One region of the Burkholderia glumae LMG 2196 genome, then DNA from elsewhere that is predicted to be linked to it. Evidence: riboswitches for the same ligand, from Rfam matches in the RefSeq annotation. Region 1 holds a riboswitch; the other holds the start of a gene.
The links. Region 1 has a riboswitch for thiamine pyrophosphate ahead of KS03_RS18805 (FAD-dependent oxidoreductase). Riboswitches for the same ligand answer to the same signal wherever they lie in the genome.
Positions count from the first base shown of each region.

Region 2: it holds a riboswitch for thiamine pyrophosphate, as region 1 does, so the genes downstream of both, KS03_RS05560 (DMT family transporter) here and KS03_RS18805 (FAD-dependent oxidoreductase) in region 1, are expected to answer to the same signal.

Region 1 covers NZ_CP009435.1:1,363,944-1,373,674, reverse strand. Annotated here, with positions in the region: gene thiE (thiamine phosphate synthase) at 1-380, opposite strand, end outside; gene KS03_RS18815 (thiazole synthase) at 377-1,192, opposite strand; gene thiS (sulfur carrier protein ThiS) at 1,241-1,438, opposite strand; gene KS03_RS18805 (FAD-dependent oxidoreductase) at 1,467-2,633, opposite strand; TPP riboswitch at 2,859-2,995, opposite strand; gene KS03_RS18800 (ABC transporter ATP-binding protein/permease) at 3,351-5,099, shown strand; gene KS03_RS18795 (glutamate synthase subunit beta) at 5,190-6,656, opposite strand; gene KS03_RS18790 (glutamate synthase-related protein) at 6,761-9,731, opposite strand, start outside.
Region 2 covers NZ_CP009434.1:996,057-1,005,787, reverse strand. Annotated here, with positions in the region: gene KS03_RS05590 (class I SAM-dependent methyltransferase) at 1-28, opposite strand, end outside; gene KS03_RS05585 (thymidylate synthase) at 42-1,031, opposite strand; gene KS03_RS05580 (nucleoside 2-deoxyribosyltransferase) at 1,034-1,489, opposite strand; gene KS03_RS05575 (NUDIX hydrolase) at 1,486-1,965, opposite strand; gene KS03_RS05570 (methyltransferase domain-containing protein) at 2,484-3,278, shown strand; gene KS03_RS05565 (TauD/TfdA family dioxygenase) at 3,316-4,482, shown strand; gene KS03_RS05560 (DMT family transporter) at 4,502-5,338, opposite strand; TPP riboswitch at 5,418-5,524, opposite strand; gene KS03_RS05555 (LysR family transcriptional regulator) at 5,676-6,554, opposite strand; gene KS03_RS05550 (TerC family protein) at 6,714-7,469, shown strand; gene KS03_RS05545 (hypothetical protein) at 7,498-8,184, opposite strand; gene KS03_RS05540 (hypothetical protein) at 8,615-8,875, shown strand; gene KS03_RS05535 (hypothetical protein) at 9,059-9,731, shown strand, end outside.

The sequences.
Region 1 (9,731 bases):
GCAAGCGCCAGCACCAGCGCGTCGTGCGCTTCGAATCCACAGTCGGCGAACGCGGCCAGCGCCGCGATCCAGTCGTCGGCGAGCGGCGCGGCCGCGGTCAGCGCGTACCGCGCACCGGCGTGCGTCAGCGTGGCGTGCCGCTCGTCGATCTCGAGCGCGGCGCCGCCGGCCGCGATCACCTCGGCCGCGCGCCCGGCCTCGGCGTCGCCCGACGTCACCACCAGCAGGTCGCCCGGCTGCGCACGTTCGGGAGCCGCGACGCAGATTCGCATCGGCGCGCGGCGCACGGGCCACTCGCCGAGCCGCGCGCGAATCCGCTCGGCGGCCGCCGCCAGGTCATCCACCGGGGGCCAGAACATATCACCGAAGCCCGTGCTCATTGCCCACCTCCGTCGTGGTGCCAGAACGGCATGCCGACTACCGGCGTGCTGGCGTGAGCGGTCTCGCGCGGGTCCATCGGCCCGGCCAGCCAGGCGTCGCGGCCCGCCTCGACGGCCTGCGCGAAGGCGCGCGCCATCCTCTCGGGATGGGTGGCCTGCGAGACGGCCGTGTTCAGCAGCACGCCGTCGAAGCCCCATTCCATCACCTGGCACGCGTGCGACGGCACGCCGAGCCCGGCGTCGACGATCAGCGGCACGTCCGGCAGCCGCTCGCGCAGCACGCGCAGCGCGTAGGGGTTCATCACGCCCTTGCCGGTGCCGATCGGCGCGCCCCACGGCATCAGCGCCTCGCAGCCGGCATCGAGCAGCCGCCGGCCGATCACGAGATCCTCGGTGCAGTACGGCAGCACCTTGAAGCCGTCCTTGACGAGCAGCGCGGCCGCCTCGATCAGGCCGACCGGATCGGGTTGCAGCGTGTAGTCGTCGCCGATCAGTTCGAGCTTGATCCAGTCGGTTTCGAACACCTCGCGCGCCATCTGGGCGGTGCTGACCGCCTCGGCGACGGTCTGGCAGCCGGCCGTGTTCGGCAGCAGCGGCACCTCGTGGCGCCGCAGCAGGTCGAAGAAGCCGGCCTCGGCGGTGCCGGCGTTCATCTGCCGGCGCAGCGCGACGGTGACCATGCCGGGCCGCGACGCGGCGATCGAATCGGACAGCGACTGCAGCGACGGATAACGGGAGGTGCCGAGCAGCACGCGGCTTTGCAGCACGGTGCCGTACAGCGTCAGCGAATCGGTGGGGGAACGCAGCGTCATGGGAAGTCCTGTGAAAGGTCTGCCGGGCAGGCAAGCGGGCCGCGCCGGTCAGCCGCCCGCGACGGGATGCACGACGTCGAGCCGGTCGCCGGCCGCGAGCGTGCGTTCCGCGTGCTGCGCGCGCGCGACGAAGGCGCCGTTGACGGCGACCGCGAACGGCGGCCGGGCCTGGTAGGCGGCGAGCGCATCGGCGACGGTCGCGCCGTCGGGAAGCGTCAGCGTCTGCTGGTTGATCTGGATGTCCATGGTGTCGTAAAGGATCGGTGCGGCACGCTCATGCGCACACGGGGTCGGATTGATACTGGAACAGCGTCGGCCAGCGCACGGCACGGCGCCATGCGGCGAGCGCGTCGCGCCCCTCGCCCGCCCCGCCGGTCTCGCCGCCGCCGGTGCCGAATTCGCCGCCGAACCATGCGTGAACGAATTCGACGGCCGCCTGCGCCACTTCCGGCGCGATCATGAAGCCGTGCCGGTACAGCCCGTTGACGGCCAGCGTCGCGCCGCCGCTCCAGACGATCGCCGGCCGGTGGTCGGGCAGCGTCGGCCGGCACTGCGAGCCGAGCTCGAGAATGCGCGCCTCGCCGAAACCGGGATGCACGGAAAACGCCGCGCTCAGCAGTTCGAGCGCCGAGCGCACGCTGACGGGCGAGAGATCCTCGCCCTCCACCTCGGTCGCGCCGATCACATAGAGATCGTCCTGCTTCGGCGCGAGGTAGAGCGGGTAGCGCGGATGCAGCAGCCGCACCGGACGCGCGAGCCCGATGCCGGGCGCGTGGATGCGCGCGACCTCGCCGCGAATTCCGCGCAGCGCCGGCAGCGCCGCTTTCGCGCCGAGCCCGCGGCAGTCGATGGTGAGCCCGGCGCGCGGCTCGGGCGCCGCCTCGACGGCCGTGTTCCAGTGCATGCCGACGCGGCGCGCGGCGAGCCCCGCAGCCAGCGCGGCGAGCGTCTGGCGGTTGTCGAGCTGGCCTTCTCGCGGCAGCAGCAGGGCGCGCGCGAAGCGCCCCGCCAAAGCGGGCTCGGCCGCGCCGACCTGCTCGCCCGCCAGCGCGACGAGCCCGCCGTCGACGAGCGTTGCCGGCGCGTTGGCGCGCACGCGGCGCTCGAACAGCGGCGCCTCGGCACGATCGGCGTGATGCCAGACCACCAGCGTGCCGTTGCGCTGGAAAAACACCGGCTCGGGCAGTTCCGCGAGCCAGGCGGGCCAGCGTTCGAGCGAGGCGGCGCCGAGTTCGGTGATCAGCAGTTCGGCGCTTGCCGCCTCGGCGAGCGGCGCGAGCATCGCCGCCGCGACCCAGGCGGCCGCGCCGGAGCCGGCCGCGTCGCCGCGTTCGTAAAGCGTCACGCGCAGGCCCGCGCCCGCGAGCCGCCACGCGATCAGCCGGCCGACCAGGCCGCCGCCCAGCACGGCGACGTCGGCACGGGTAGCAGCCGCGCTCATCGCGCGGCCGTCCTGCCGGGGCGGGTGGCGGGGCGGGCGCGGCCAGGCGGATCGGCGAGACGAGGAACGAGACTAGGCGGTGGGACGTGAAGAACGGGCATGGGCTCCTTCCGTAACGCGCAACGGCGCAATCGAACGGACGAAACCGGCGGCGGGAGCCGACCCGGAAGCCGACGCCGCGCGAACCGTGGCAATGCCAACGACGACGGCGGCGGCCAGCGCGACCCGGTGGAATCGAAAACTTCCCGCGCCGGTATTATCCGGATCGGGTGCGAAGGGTCTTCTCTCAGCCTTGCCGCCGCGCATCCCGATGCATCGTTCACCGGACGCCGACAGGCAGCAAAGCACCCCTGTTTCGTCTGGCGGCCATTAGACCACAGAAGCGGAAACGGTCGCAAACCGCGGCGCAGCATGACCGGTGCGGGATCGCGCCCGCTCCGGCAGGGGCCGGGAAGCGCCCGCGGCAGCGGCGCGCCCGACTCCCCGATTCCTGCGCGCGCCGGCACCACGCTGGCACAATGCCGGATCGCGCCGGCCGGTGGCCGCCCTCGCGCGCCACGCCGGCCGGCCGTTAAGTGCCGTTTAAGCGATGCGCGACACAATCCGCCGGACGTCGCCATATGGCACGATTTCAGGCGCGCCGCTGCGTCCACCGGTTCGCAACACGCGGCGCTTCGAATTTCGCGGCCCTGCGCCGCCTCATCCAGCAGGAAGTTCATGACCGCACCGTCCCCTGTCGCCCGCGCCGCGAACGTCCCCTCGCCCGACGATATCCGCGTCTCCGCCTGGAGCCTCATCAAGCCGTACTGGGTGTCCTCGGAATGGAAGATCGCCTGGAGCCTGCTGCTCTCGATCATCGCGATGAACCTCGCGAACGTCTGGATCAGCGTGAGGATCAACGCCTGGTACGCGGACTTCAACAACGCGCTGCAGCAGAAGCACGCCGCGCAGTTCCCGCACCTGCTGCTGGTCTTCGCCGGCCTCGCGTTCGCCTCGATCATCCTGTTCGTCTACAGCCGCTACCTGCGCCAGCTGCTCGGCTTCCGCTGGCGCCAGTGGGTCACCAACAGCGCGCTCGACGAATGGTTCGGCGACCGCGCGTTCTACCGGATCGAACGCGACCGTCTCGCCGACAACCCCGACCAGCGGATCACCAACGACCTCAACGCGCTGGCCACCACCACGCTCGCGCTGTCGCTGGACCTGCTGTCCACGGTGGTCACGCTGTTCTCGTTCATCACGATCCTGTGGGGCCTGGCGGGCGCGCTGTCGATCCCGCTCGGCGGCAGCACGATCCAGATTCCCGGCTACATGGTGTGGGCCGCCGCGCTCTACGCGCTGGTCGGCTCGTTCGTGATGCACAAGGCCGGGCACCCGCTGGTGTCGATCAACTACCAGCAGGAGCGCGTCGAGGCCGATTTCCGTTTCGGCCTGATCCGGATCCGCGAGAACGCCGAGCAGATCGCGTTCTATGACGGCATGGCGCTCGAGAAGCAGGGCGCGCAGGACCTGTTCCAGCGGATTCGCGACAACTGGTGGCGGCTGATGGCCTACACGCGGCGCCTGAACTTCGTGCTGAACTTCTACGGCCAGCTGGCGATGATCTTCCCGCTCATGGTGGCCGCGCCGCGCTACTTCGCCGGTGCCTTCTCGTTCGGCGTGCTGATGCAGATCACCAACGCCTTCGGCACCGTCAGCGACTCGTTCTCGTGGTTCATCAACAGTTACGGCACGCTGGTGGAATGGCGCGCCACCATCAACCGTCTGCGCGAATTCATGCGCGTCACGCGCAGCTCGCACCTGAAGGAAACCCTCTCGCCCGCCACCGAGCACGGCGGCATCAACCTGCACTACGTCGATGCGCCCTCGCTGACCACGCGCGGCCTGCGCCTGGCGCTGCCCGACGGCACTCCGCTCTCGAGCATCGCCGACGTGACCATCGAGCCCGGTTCGCGCTGGCTGGTGCGCGGGCCGTCCGGCGCCGGCAAGAGCACGCTGATGCGGGCGCTGGCGGGCCTCTGGCCGTTCGGCAACGGCGCGATCGACGCGCCGGTGGGCGCGCGCATGATGTTCGTGCCGCAGCAGAGCTATCTGCCGATCGGCTCGCTGAAGGCCGCCCTCACCTATCCTTCGCCGGCCGCGCGCTTCGACGACGAGACCTGCCGCGCGGCGCTGCGCGACTGCGGCCTCGCCGAGTACGCGACGCGCCTCGACGAGGCGGCGCACTGGACGCGCGTGCTCTCGCCGGGCGAGCAGCAGCGCCTGGCCGGCGCGCGCGTGCTGCTGCACAAGCCCGACTACCTGTTCCTCGACGAGGCGACGAGCGCGCTCGACGCCGACAACGAGGCGAACCTCTACAGCCTGATGGCCGCGCGCCTGCCGGGCGCGGCCATCGTCAGCATCGCCCACCGCGAAGCGCTCGCGGCGTTCCACGACCGCAGGCTGGACGTGCGGCGCACGGCCTGAGACACCGGGGCTGACCGGCCCCGCCAGCAAAAAGAGCACGCCGGGGCGTGCTCTTTTTTCGTTCGTCCGGCGGCGCGCGCCGCCGCCCGCTCAGCGCGGCAGTTCCGAATGCCCCATCAGGAACGCGTCGACGGCGCGCGCGCACTGGCGGCCTTCGCGGATCGCCCAGACCACCAGCGACTGGCCGCGGCGCATGTCGCCGGCCGCGAACACCTTGTCGACCGAGGTCGTGTAGGCACGCTCGCCTTCGGTGGCGGCGCGTGCGTTGCCGCGCGCGTCCTTGGCCACGCCGAACGCGTCGAGCACCGGCGCGGCCGGCTGCGTGAAGCCCATCGCCAGCAGCACCAGGTCCGCCTTCATCTCGAACTCGGAGCCGGCCACCTCGACCATCTTGCCGTCCTTCCATTCGACGCGCACGGCGATCAGCTTCTCGACCTTGCCGTTCTTGCCCTCGAGGCGCTTGGTCGCCACCGCCCAGTCGCGCTCGCAGCCTTCCTCGTGCGACGACGAGGTGCGCAGCTTGATCGGCCAGTACGGCCAGACGAGCGGCTTGTTCTCGGTTTCCGGCGGCTGCGGCAACAGCTCGAACTGCGTGACCGACTTCGCGCCGTGGCGGTTCGAGGTGCCCACGCAGTCCGAACCCGTGTCGCCGCCGCCGATCACGACGACGTGCTTGCCCTTGGCAAGCAGTTGGTCGGCCAGCTTGTCACCGGCGTTCACGCGGTTCTGCTGCGGCAGGAAATCCATCGCGAAATGGACGCCTTCGAGCTCGCGGCCCGGCACCGGCAGGTCGCGCGGCGTCTCGGAGCCGCCTGCGATCACCACCGCGTCGAACGTTTCCTTCAGCTGCTCGGGCGAGATGGTTTCCTTCGCCATGTTGCCGATCATGTCCGGCAGCGCTTCCTTGCCGATGAACACGCTGGTGCGGAACGTGACGCCCTCGGCTTCCATCTGGCGCATGCGGCGGTCGATCAGCCACTTCTCGAGCTTGAAGTCGGGGATGCCGTAGCGCAGCAGGCCGCCGATCCGGTCGTTCTTCTCGAACACCGTCACCTCGTGGCCGGCGCGCGCGAGCTGCTGCGCGGCCGCCAGGCCCGCCGGGCCGGAGCCGACCACGGCGACCTTCTTGCCGGTCTTGTGTTCGGCCGGCAGCGGCTTGACCCAGCCTTCGGCCCAGGCCTTGTCGATGATCGCGTGCTCGATCGACTTGATGCCGACCGGATCGTTGTTGATGCCGAGCGTGCAGGCCGCCTCGCACGGCGCCGGGCAGATGCGGCCCGTGAACTCGGGGAAGTTGTTGGTCGAGTGGAGGACCTCGATGGCCTGCTGCCAGTCCTGGCGGTACACCAGGTCGTTGAAGTCCGGGATGATGTTGTTGACCGGGCAGCCGTTGTTGCAGAACGGGATGCCGCAATCCATGCAGCGCGCGCCCTGGATCTTCGCGTCGTCGTCGGACAGCGCCGCGACGAATTCCTTGTAGTGCTTCACGCGCGTGAGCGGAGCCTCGTACGCCTCGTGGCGGCGTTCGAACTCGAGAAAACCGGTTGCCTTGCCCATAAGGTTCTCGTCTGAATCGGGGGTGTGTCGGGTGGGGAACGCGCCCGCCGGTGGCGGCGGGCGCGTCCGCTATGTCGTTTCGCGGCTGCCGTGCGCCGGGTGCGTCAGGCGGCGACGGCTTCCTTGGCGGCCTTCGCCGCCGCGATCTCGCCGAGCGCGCGCTTGTATTCGTGCGGAAACACCTTCACGAACTGGCGCCGCGCCGCGTCCCAGTTCTCCAGCAGCGACTTCGCGCGCGGCGAGCCGGTGAACTGGAAGTGACGCTCGACCAGCCCCTTGAGCAGCGCCTCGTCGGTCTGCCCGGCATGCCAGATCGCGCGGTCGACGGTGCGCTCCTGCTCGGCCTGCTGCAGCACCGGATCGAGCGCGACCATCGCCTTGTTGCACTTCGCAGCGAAGGTGCCGTCCGGATCGTAGACATAGGCGAGGCCGCCCGACATGCCGGCCGCGAAGTTGCGCCCGGTCTCGCCGAGCACCACCACCGTGCCGCCCGTCATGTACTCGCAGCCGTGGTCGCCGGTACCCTCGACCACCGCCGTGGCGCCCGAGTTGCGCACGCAGAAGCGCTCGCCCGCCACGCCGCGGAAGAAGGCCTCGCCCTCCAGCGCGCCGTACATCACCGTGTTGCCGCAGATGATGTTTTCCTCGGACTTGCCGCGGAAGTCGTTGGTCGGGCGGATGATGATGCGCCCGCCCGACAGGCCCTTGCCGACGTAGTCGTTACCGTCGCCGACCAGATCGAGCGTCACGCCCTTGGCGAGGAACGCGCCGAAGCTCTGGCCCGCGGTGCCCTTCAGCTGGATGTGGATCGCGTCGTCGGCCAGGCCCTCGCGGCCGTGCTTCTTCGCGATCACGCCGGAGAGCATCGCGCCGACCGTGCGGTTCACGTTGCGCACCGGCTGGATGAACGAGACATGCTCGCCGTTGTCGATCGCGGCACGCGCCTTCTCGATCAGCGTGTGGTCGAGCGCGCGCTCGAGGCCGTGGTCCTGCACGTCGACGTGGCGCGTCGAGGCGTTCTCGACCCGCGGCTGGTAGAACACGCGCGTGAAGTCGAGGCCCTTGGCCTTCCAGTGCTCGACGCCCTTGCGCGTGTCGAGCAGGTCGGCACGGCCGATCAGGTCGTCGAACTTCGCGATGCCGAGCTGCGCCATGATCTCGCGCACTTCCTCGGCGACGAAGAAGAAATAGTTGACGACGTGTTCCGGCTGGCCCGAGAACTTCGCGCGCAGCACCGGGTCCTGCGTCGCGACGCCGACCGGGCAGGTGTTCAGATGGCACTTGCGCATCATGATGCAGCCCTGCACCACCAGCGGCGCGGTCGCGAAGCCGAACTCGTCGGCGCCGAGCAGCGCGCCGATCGCGACGTCGCGGCCGGTCTTCATCTGGCCGTCCGCCTGCACGCGAATCCGGCCGCGCAGCCCGTTGAGCACCAGGGTCTGCTGGGTTTCGGCAAGGCCCAGCTCCCACGGCGTGCCGGCGTGCTTGAGCGACGACAGCGGCGAGGCGCCGGTGCCGCCGTCGTGGCCTGCGATCACGACGTGGTCGGCCTTGGCCTTGGCCACGCCCGCCGCCACCGTGCCGACGCCCACCTCCGAGACGAGCTTCACAGAGATGCTCGACGCCGGGTTGACGTTCTTCAGGTCGTGGATCAGCTGCGCCAGATCCTCGATCGAGTAGATGTCGTGGTGCGGCGGCGGCGAGATCAGGCCGACGCCCGGCACCGCGTAGCGCAGCTTGCCGATGTACTCGGTCACCTTGTGGCCCGGCAGTTGGCCGCCCTCGCCCGGCTTCGCGCCCTGCGCCATCTTGATCTGGATCTGGTCGGCCGACGACAGGTATTCCGCCGACACGCCGAAGCGGCCCGAGGCAACCTGCTTGATCTTGGAGCGCAGCGAATCGCCGTCCTTGAGCGGGATGTCGCGCACGACTTCCTCGCCGATCACCGAGCGCAGCGTCTCGCCGCTCTTGATCGGGATGCCGCGCAGCTCGTTGTGGTAGCGGTTCACGTCCTCGCCGCCCTCGCCGGTGTTCGACTTGCCGCCGATGCGGTTCATCGCCACCGCCAGCGTGGCATGCGCTTCCGTGCTGATCGAGCCGAGCGACATCGCGCCGGTGGCGAAGCGCTTGACGATCTCCTTGGCCGGCTCGACCTCGTCGATCGAGATCGCCTTGGACGGATCGACCTTGAACTCGAACAGGCCGCGGAACGTCATGTGACGGCGCGTCTGGTCGTTGATCAGGTGCGCGTATTCCTTGTAGGTCTGGTACGAGTTGCTGCGCGTGGCGTGCTGCAGCTTGGCGATCGAATCGGGCGTCCACATGTGGTCCTCGCCGCGCACGCGGAACGCGTACTCGCCGCCCGCGTCGAGCATGTCGCGCAGCAGCGGGTTGTCGCCGAACGCGTCGCGATGCAGGCGCAGCGCTTCCTCGGCCACCTCGAACAGGCCGATGCCGCCGACCTTCGAGGCCGTGCCCTTGAAGTACTTGTTGACGAGCTCGCTGGCGAGGCCGACCGCCTCGAAGATCTGCGCGCCGGTATAGGACATGTAGGTCGAGATGCCCATCTTCGACATCACCTTGTAGAGGCCCTTGCCGACCGCCTTGGTGAAGTTGTAGATCGCCTTCTCGGCCGACAGCTCGCCCGGCAGCCCTTCGGCCATCTTGGCGAGCGTTTCCATCGCGAGGTACGGGTGGACCGCTTCCGCGCCGTAGCCGGCCAGCAGCGCGAAGTGATGCGTCTCGCGCGCCGAGCCGGTTTCGACGACCAGGCCGGTGCTGGTGCGCAGGCCCTGGTCGACCAGGTGCGAGTGGATCGCCGAGGTGGCGAGCAGCGCCGGGATCGCGACCGTTTCCGCGTCGGTCTTGCGGTCCGACACGATCAGGATGTTGTAGCCCGACTTCACGGCATCGGCCGCCTCGGCGCACAGCGAGGCCAGACGCGCCTCGATGCCTTCCTTGCCCCAACTGGCCGGATAGCAGATGCTCAGTTCGTAGGCGCTGAACTTGCCGCCCGTGTACCGGTCGATCGAGCGGATCTTCGCGATGTCCTTGAAGTCCAGCACCGGCTGGGAC
Region 2 (9,731 bases), on a different replicon from region 1:
CCTGATCCTCGGTCCAATCGGTTTTCATCGTGTATGCCCTGTCAGTGCAGCAATGCCAGCGTCTCGCCCCAGCGGTTGACCAGATAGTCGCGATGGAACGGATGGAGGAAGCTCAGTGAACGATCGGGAACGGGCGCGCCGGAGCGGATCTGCCGGTACACCCAGAAGAGTCCGAGAATGTCGCGCCAGTACGGGTCGAGGTCGATGTCCTGCAGCGCCGCGAACGAGACCCGCCCCGCGCGGATGCGCGCCTCCTCCTCCAGCACGCGGCGGATCGTGGCGCTCCCGCAGCCGGGGGGCATGCGCGGCGGCGCCACTGCCGTGACGGCCGTGCCGGGCGGCCCGAGCAGCGCCTCGGCCTGCAGCAGATTCTGGTCGTAGATGTGGACCGAGCCGACGTGGTGCGTATAGGTGCCGAGCTCGCAGCCGATCGCCGAGGCGAGGTATTCCTGCAGGAACGTAAACGAGAACACGTCGTTGAGCAGGCCGACGTAGGCATCGTTGGCGCGCATGAAGGCCACCATGTTGAGGCGCCCGTCGCGCAGCAGCAGTTGCAGGCCGAGCGTGCACGACACGTCGATGTTGCGCTTGTAAAGGTCCTCGCGAGCGTCGAAGATCTGCAGCACGACGCGTTTGCTCTCGGCATCGTCACGCTTGAGGATGTCGATCGCACGTTCGATCTGGTCGATGCCGTCGTCGCCGAAATGCAGCAGCCGCGCGCCGTAGCCGGTGCCCGGCAGCGTCTTGCCATCGGGGCTGTAGCGCGCCATCGACGGCGCGTAGTACTCGATGAACGCGAGGTCGTTGCGCCCCGACAGATACCAGAGCGCCTCGGCATAGTTGAACACCACGTTCTGCTTGCGCGAGGCATGGCGGCAGAAGCGCGCGCGCGGATCCTCGATCCGCGCGCTGTAGCCGATGATTTCGCGCTCGGCCTGCCCGCGCGGCGCGTTGCGGTATTCGTAGGCGGTGCAGACGTCGCGCAGCGTGGCGAGGTAGAGCTCGTCGAGATTCGCGAAGCGGGCGCGCATGATCAGCGCCCGCCCTCGAGGCGCGCGATGGCCGCCTCGATCGCGCCCGGATCGAGATCGCCGGCCCGATACTCCACGCGCTCGAGGCGCGTGACCTGATGCAGGCCGCGCACCAGGTAGGCGTATTCGCGGCCGGCCTCGAGCAGCAGCACGATCGGCTTGCCGAGCGCCGAGGCCCAGCCCAGCTCGATGTGCGTGCCCGGCGAGGCCGGCGCGCCGGGAAACGCCACGAAGTAGTCGCACTGGCTGATCTGCTCGTAATCGATGCGCGTGCATTGCTCCGGCGTCATGAATTCGCGGCCCCATTGCTCGCGCCGATGCGCGCAATGCACATCCCAGCCGCGCCCCTCGAAATGCTCGATCACGCGGCCGAACTGGCTGATGTGCTCGGCGGACATCGTGCCGGTGGCGGGATCCACCAGGGACTTGAACGGACCACCCAGGAACATTCGTTTCATCGCTGTCGTCTCTCTCGATCGGAATGATTGATCTCGTGGGCACGCAGGCCGACCCGGCCGACGTGCTCCGCCAGAACGCCGGGAAACGCCTGAATGCCGTCCGGCATCCGCACCCACCGGCAATCGACCGCGTCGTCGCCGGGCCGTGGTTCGCCGCTCAGGTGGCGGCACAGCAACGCGATCAGCACGTAGTGGTGATGCCGGCCGCTCGCATCGAACTCGCGCACCTCGACCACGTCGACCAGTTCGCCGACCTCGGCCTGCACGCCCGTCTCCTCCATCAGTTCGCGCCGCGCCGCGTCGTGCAGGCTCTCCCCCGGCTCGACCGAGCCGCCGGGAAAGCCCCAGCTGCCCTTCTGCGGCTCCTTCCCGCGCTGCACGAGAATCAGCTCGTCGCCGCGAAACACCACGGCGATCACCGCGACACGCGGCCAGGCGGCCGCTGCCTGCGGGCCATCGCCCGATTGCTCGCCCATCAAGGTTCGCTCTCCTTCGGATTGCCGGCGGCGTCCGCTGCGCTTCGGTGGTGCCCGGCGAGCGCGCCGCCCGCCGCCGAAAAACCGCCCGCCGCCGAAAAACCGCCCGCCCGATTCACTGGCTTTCAAAAATAACACATCGATTACAGTCGCGTCGTATCAAAAAGATATTAAATCAGTTTTCGCGGCCAATTAATTTCCGATCGCACCACGCATCATTCAATTGACACGCCATCGCACTGGTGATTCCATATCCGTCACCCGCGAAAAGCCGGAATCGAAACTTACCTGACAAATATTCCAGCTTTTAATCGGAATGGCCTGTCGAAAATGTTGCAGTGCCACTCGATTCGGCCAAAAACCTTACCAGCAAGGATTTTTCGGTGCGCTGAACGAATTGATGGAGACATCCAGGTGAAATGATCGGGGCTTTTCGGACGGCACCCGGCATGAATCAATTCATTCCTGCATCGAATTCCTGGCGCGCAACCGAGGTATGCCAATACGAGAGGTGAATAATGCATGCAGCCACGACCGGATTTTCCAGAGACTACGAGGTGCAACGGTATACGGAGCCTCGCAATATTCTCCGTTCCGAAATTATCTACGGCGAAGGCTTTCAGAGTCCCGGCGGCCTGGCCGGCTTCCAGGCCACGCTGGGGGACCGCATGGCGCTCGCACCGGGCATGCGGCTGCTCGACATCGGCTCGGGACTCGGCGGCGCGGCGTTCTACCTGTCGGATCGCTACGACGTGGAAGTGGTCGGCCTCGACACCGCGCCACGCATGACGGAACTGTCGGTGATCCGCCAGACCACGCGCGACCCGCGCCGGCGCGTGCGCTTCGTCAATGGCGACGTGCACGACGCACAGCTCGACCCAGGCAGCTTCGACCTGATCTACTCGCGCGACGTGCTGATGTACGAGCATGCCAAGCCCGCGCTGTTCGCGCGCTGCCATGCGCTGCTCAAGCCGGGCGGCCGGCTGTTGGTCACGGACTTCTGCCGGCACCGCAGCTCGGCGGAGTTCGACGACTACATGGCCGTGTCGGGTTACGACCTGAAATCGATCGACGACTACGCGCGCCTCATCGCCGAGGCCGGCTTCGCCCGTGTCGAGCAGCACGACCTGAGCGCGCTCGCGCAAGCGCAGCTCACGGACGACCTGCGCCGCTATCGCGCGCGGCAGGCCTCGGGCGATCCGGCAATCGACGAAGCCGACGCCGGGCACATCGTCGAGCGCTGGCAGCGCAAGATCCGCTTCATGAAGGCCGGCTGGCTGACGCAGGGCCTGTTCATGGCGGACAAGGCATGAGCGCGCTCGCTTGGCAGTCCTACTGGAGATCCCTCACATGCTGACCTCGCATCGCGAGCATCTGGAAGTCGCCTGGCCCGACGGCAGCACGAGCCGCTACCACTGGGTATGGCTGCGCCAGGCGTGCCAATGCGCCAGCTGCTTCAACCGCCATTGCCGCCAGCGGCACTTCGATCCGGGCGTGGTGCCGGCCGACCTGCGGCCGGCCGCCCTCAGCGCCGACGCCACGGGCCTGCGCATCGTCTGGCCGGATGGCCATCCGAGCCATTACGGCTTCGACCGCCTGCGCGACGAGGACTACGACCAGCCACGACGCGCCGCACCGGCCGACGCCCGCCCCGCCTGGCGCCGCTGGCCGGACGGCGCCCCGCCGGCGCTGCGCTTCGAGCTCGCCGCGGCGCTCGACGACGGCGCGCTGCTGCATCGGGCGCTGCAGCATCTGTTCGAATACGGGCTGGTGGTGCTGAAGGCGGAGCCGACGCGCACCGTCGAGTTCGGGGCGGTATGCCGGCAGCTGGCGGGGTTTCTCGATCGCTCCTACTTCGGGGAGTTCTTCGATCTGGAAGTGAAGGCCGACGAGGAGACCGACAGCGTGTCGTTCAGCACCAAGGCGCTGCCGCTGCACACCGACATCCCGTACTGCTCGCCGCCGCCCGACTACCAGTTCCTGTATGGCCTCGACGTGAGTTCGCAATGCGCGCGAGACGGCATCGGCAGCACGCGTTTCGTGGACGGCTTCACGATCGCCTGCGAGCTGCGCGAGGCCCAGCCCGATGCGTTCGCGCTGCTCGCCCGCACGCCGGTGCTCTATCGCGCCGACTATCCACAGGCACGCAAGCGCTACGAGCATCGCACGCCGATCGTGCGGCTCGCGCCGGACGGCTCGATCGAACGCCTGATCAACAATCCGACGAAGATGTTCTTCGACGGCATCGGCTTCGACGAGATGCTGCCCCTCTTCCGTGCCTACCAGTCGCTCAAGTCGCGGCTGGCGGCGACCGAACGGTCGTACCTGCATGCGTGGTCGCAGGGCGACATGGTGGTCTGGGACAATCGCCGGATCTTCCATGGCCGCGGCGACTTCGGTGGGTCCGGCTTCACGCGCACGCTGCGCGGCGGGTATTTCCGCGAAGGCGAACTGCTGGCGCGCGCACGCTTCCTGGCGTCGCGCGCGGCCGACCGGCGCGCTGCGGTCGCTTCGTGAGCGCCGCGCCCGGCCTGCCTCAGGCGCGATACGCGAGGCACGCGGCACCGGCCACGACCGCCGCGGCAGCCGCGATCCGCTGCCCGGTCGGGCGCTCGCCCAGGCAGGCCCAGCCGAGGATCAGCGAAAACACGATGCTGGTCTCGCGCAGCGCCGAGACCGGCCCGATCGGCCCGAGCGAGAGCGCCGCGACCGTGGCCGTGTAGCCGATCATCGAGATCACGCCGCCCGCCGCCGCCTTGGCGGTCTCGCGCCACGCATGGCCGCTGCCGAGCCGGCGCCCGTGCAGCACGAAGGCGGCCGGCATCAGCACGCCGTAGACCACGAAGATCCAGACCGCGTAGGCGCGCGAGTCGCCGGCCAGCCTCGCTCCCACGCCGTCGGTGGTGACGTAGCCGGCAACGAACAGGCTGGTGGCGAGCGCGGCCACCAGCGGCCGCCGCGCAATCCGGCGGCGCCCCAGCACCAGGCTCGCGATGCCGCCGGAGATCAGCAGCACGCCGGCCAGCGCCCCCGCGTCGAGGCGCTGGCCGGCCCACAGATAGCCGCCGAGCGCCACCAGCACCGGTATCGCGCCCCGCACCATCGGATACACCTGGCCGAGTTCCGCGCCCTTGTACGCGTGGGCCAGAAACACGCTGTAACCCACCTGCAGCAGCGCCGAGAGCGCGAGGCAGGGCCAGCTCGCGCGCGCCGGCAAGGGCAGCCACGGCGCACAGGCGAGCGCCGCCGCGGTGGTCGCGAAGCTCATGACGGTGATGGTCCAGAGGCGATCGGCGCCGCTGCGCAGCACGGCGTTCCAGGTCGCGTGCAGGACCGCGGCGAACAGCACCAGGGCAATGACGGGCGGCGTCATCGGCACCGGCTGCGAACGCGCGAACGCGGCGGGAGCGATGAGGCGGCCGGCGCGGGCGCGGCCGTGATAACGGCAATCGACACGTGGATGACCTCATTCCTACGCCGGCATGATCCGGATCAGGTTCCGGGGTCGTTCCGTGAGCGGAACCTCTCAGCCGGCACGCCGGCTCCCCCTGATGGCCGCTCCATTATGGGGACCATCCCGCAGGCGGGCAAGCAGGAACGCGCCGGTTCGAACGGTCGTGATCGGAGGCTCGCCCCGCGCCGGGAGCCGGCGCCGCGGGCTGGCGGACCGCCAGGCTGCGGGTCGTGCGGCAGGACGGGCGGGCAGGCGTTCAGGCCGGCGGGCGGCGCAGCTTGCCGGCAAGCGGATGATGCTCGCCGCGCCGCGAGCGGATCGCGTAGATCTCGTCGACCACGCCCTGCGCCCGCCCGAGCCGGCGCAGGCCGCGCAGCAGCGCCGCGTCGCCGGCCCCGGCCTCGGCCAGCGGAAACACGCCGAGCCCGCGCGCCCCGAACACGGCCATCAGCGCACTGTCCTCGAATTCGCCGACGATCCTCGGCCGCACGCCGAGCGCCTCGAAGCTGCGCTCGAGCTGCGCGCGCAGCGGCGACTGCGCGGTGGGCAGCAGCACCGGCAGCGTCGCGAGGTTGCCGGGAAAGCGCTCGCGCGCCGCCGCGGTGACGATCGCGGCCGGCCCGTACCAGTCCACCGCCGAGGCCGCGAGCCGCTCGCTCGTGAGCCGCAGCGTCGGATGCGGCGGCGCCGGCTGGCTGGCCAGCACGAGGTCGAGCCGGTGCAGCGCCAGTTCCGCGAGCAGCGCCTCGAGTTCGCCCTCGTGGCAGAGCAGCCGCAGCGACGGCGTGTCGAGCGCCGGCGCGAGCACCGCGTGCGCGGCCAGTTTCGACACGCCGTCGGTCAGGCCGATCGCGAAGCGGGCCAGCTCGCCGCCGGCCGCCGCGCGCACGTCGTCGGCGATCCGCGCGCCGATCCGGAACATCTCGTCGGCGCGCGCGAACGCGGCCTGTCCCGCTTCGGTCATCGTCACGCCGCGCCCGGCCGGCTTCAGCAGCGCGTGGCCGAGCGCGCGCTCGAGTTCGCGCACCTGCGCGCTGATGGTCTGCACGGCCATCCCGAGCCGCCCGGCCGCGCGCGCGAAGCCGCCCTCCTGCACGACGACCCAGTAGTAGTACAAATGGCGGAAATTCAGCATGATGGACCCGGCATCAACGCGAGACGGCCTGCAAAGGCGATACGAAAACTTCGTAAAAACCGATTGTTCATTCAGCTTGAAACTGGTTTTTCCGAAGTCCAAGATCGCCGATCATAACAAGCCCGATCATCTTCCACCGGATTCCGGAACCCGCCCGCCATGGACCACCTGCTGACACTCGCCGCCGACCCGGCCGTCTGGGCCGCCCTCGTCACGCTGGTCACGATGGAAATCGTGCTCGGCATCGACAACCTGATCTTCATCTCGATCCTCAGCAACAAGCTGCCCGAGGCGCAACGCATGCGCACCCAGCGCATCGGCATCGGGCTCGCGCTGGTGATGCGGCTGGCCCTGCTCGGCACCGTGGCCTGGATCGCGCGCCTGACGCAGCCGGCCTTCACGCTGTTCGATCACGCGTTCTCGTGGCGCGACATCATCCTGCTCGCGGGCGGCCTGTTCCTGGTCTGGAAGGCGACCCGCGAGATCCACCACCACGTCTCGCCGAGCGGCGGCGAGCCCGGCTCGAGCGGCGCGGGCACCGCGCTGCTCACGCCGTTCGCGGCCATCGGGCAGATTCTCGTGCTCGACCTGGTGTTCTCGGTCGACAGCATCGTGACCGCGATCGGCATGACCGAGCACGTCGCGATCATGTTCGTGGCGGTAATCGCGGCCGTCGCCGTGATGATGTTCGCGGCCGGCCCGCTGTCGCGCTTCATCGACCGCAACCCGACGATCGTGATGCTCGCGCTGAGCTTCCTGGTGGTGATCGGCATGACGCTGATCGCCGAAGGCTTCGGCAGCCATGTGCCGAAGGGCTATATCTACGCGGCGATGGCGTTCTCGGCGTTCGTGGAGGGGATGAACATGCTGTCGCGGCGCGCGAAGGCGAAGCGCGCGACGGGCGGCGGACACTGAGCGCCGCGCAGCGCGGCACCGCCGCGGCTCAGCGCTCGGCCGTCTGCAGGCCGCGTATCCGGCCCAGACGCTGCGCGGCGAGCCGCTGCGCCTCGCGGCGCGCGCCGGCCGCCTGCACCGCGCGCTCGATCGCGAGCGCGGCATGGGAGCCGGCCGCCTCGCCGGCCGCCAGCTCAGCATAATTGCGCGCATCGGCGGCCCACTGCGAGGCCAGCGTCGCGTAGCGGCGCGCGCGCCGCGCGCGATCCTGCAGGCGCAGCGCAAGCGCCTCGGAGCCCGGCACGTTCGGCTGCGCATTGCGCACCGCCTGCGCGGCGCGCTGTTCGAGGTCGACCGCGTCGGCATCGGCGTCGCGTGCGTCACGGATCGCGGCGCGGGCGGCCGCCTGTGCGTCGCGCAAGGCGGCGCTGGCCGCACCGGCGACGACCACGCGCATCGCCGGCGCGGCGAGCTCGTCGTTCGCCCCGGCCGCGTGCGAAACGGCGCCCTCGGCGGCGGCGGCCGATACCGCTGCGCCGGAGTGCGCGGCACGCAGCGCGTCAGAGGCGGCGTCGCCGCGCGAATCGCGGCCGTCGAGCGGCACCGTCTGGCGCACGAGCGCGTGGCGCGAGTAGGGATTGCGTCGAGCCTGCCGGCCGGCAAACCAGAGGCCGGCGGTGAGCGCGGCGATCGCAAAGCCGATCGACGCGGCGATGAGCAACAGAATGTCTTGCATCGTCCGGGGTGAAATCGCGGAGGTCGGTCCAATACACCGACGGTTTCGCCGGCGTGGGGACTGGCGCCGGCAAGCGCGCTACTATACCGTCAATGTTGGCAATTGTAGGTGTTCTCCCTGATGTCGCCGATTATTTTTTTCAAGAAGACATGCTCCAAAACGCGGGGGCACGCCGTCGGCAGTCGGGGTTTGCGCGTCGCAATACGGTGCGTTACCAACAGAGATCGGCACAATTATCGAAATTGTTGCAATCATTTGCTGCGTTGCAAATGCGCGCCGCGAAACCTGGCCCCAATCCATCCCGTCTGCGCCGCATCGCGCGTTTACGGCACGCCGCTCAGCTCGCCGCGATGTTTCGGATCGCCAACGGCCGGCTCGCGCGCGCCTATCGCGATACGAAGCGAAAACCGATTCCGGGTAGACTTTGGGAATGGAACCATGCCGCTACTGCGAACGCCTGCGCGACGAATGGGAATGCCACGGCCCGGCCTGCCGGCGTGCGATCGCGCGCGCACTGAAACGGCAGCGCGCCGGGCTGCCGGCCGTGCCGAAAGTCATTCGCAATGAAATCCCCGCCAACGCGAGCACCGGAGAAGTGATCTCGGTGCTCGCGCGCCAGCGACTGCGCGCCCGGCGCGGCAACGAGGAACGTCGCGAACGCAAGGAAATCGACGACGCCGATCTCGGCTGACTCGCCGGCACGCGGCCACCGGCCTCCCCTGGCACCACCGGCAACCGGCCGAGATGCCGGCGCTGCCGGTTCAACTGGCTCCGACCCCGCTTACAAGTCGTCACAACCGCGCCAGCGCTGGCGGCGAACGAAATCGGGCCAGCCTTGCCTCATGGAAATCGACGTTTATCACGAGGCCACTCGATGCGAGACTTCGTCGTTCCCTCCTTGCGGCGGCCCATCGGCGCGCTCGCCGTAGCTGCGGCCGTCGTGTTCGGCATGCCCAGCGCGAGCGCATCGGCGCTGGCGCCCGGACAGCCCGCCGCCGAGGCACCGGCCAGCGCCACGGCGGCGGCGTCCTCGGCGGCGGCATCCTCGTCGGCGGCCGCCGCCTCCGGTGCCGCCTCCGCTGCGGCCACGCACACCGCGTCCGCCGCGCCCGCGTCCGCTGCTTCGGCAGCCGCGCCCGCCTCGGGCGCCTCGGCCGCGTCCTCGGCCGAAGCGCCGGAAGTCCCGGCAGAACTGCCGCCGCCGGTGTTCCATGCGCCGCCGGCCGATGCCGACCAGGCCGCCATCATCACGCGCCGCGCGCTCGCGATGCGCGACGCCTATGCACGCGAGGTGACGCGCCGCCTCGCGGTGCCCGAGGCCGCGCAGCACGAATACGCGGAGCGCCTGCAGCAGGCACTGGCCGCCAAGGGCCGCGGCGACCTGGCCGGCGAATACGTCGTGCTCGTCGACCGCGCGCCCAACGTGCAGGCGCTGTTCGTCTATTTCCGCACCACCGCGCACAACGCCTGGCAGTGGATCGGGGCCTCACCGGTGAGTACCGGCTGGCCCGGCCGGTACGATCACTTCCTCACGCCGACCGGCGTGT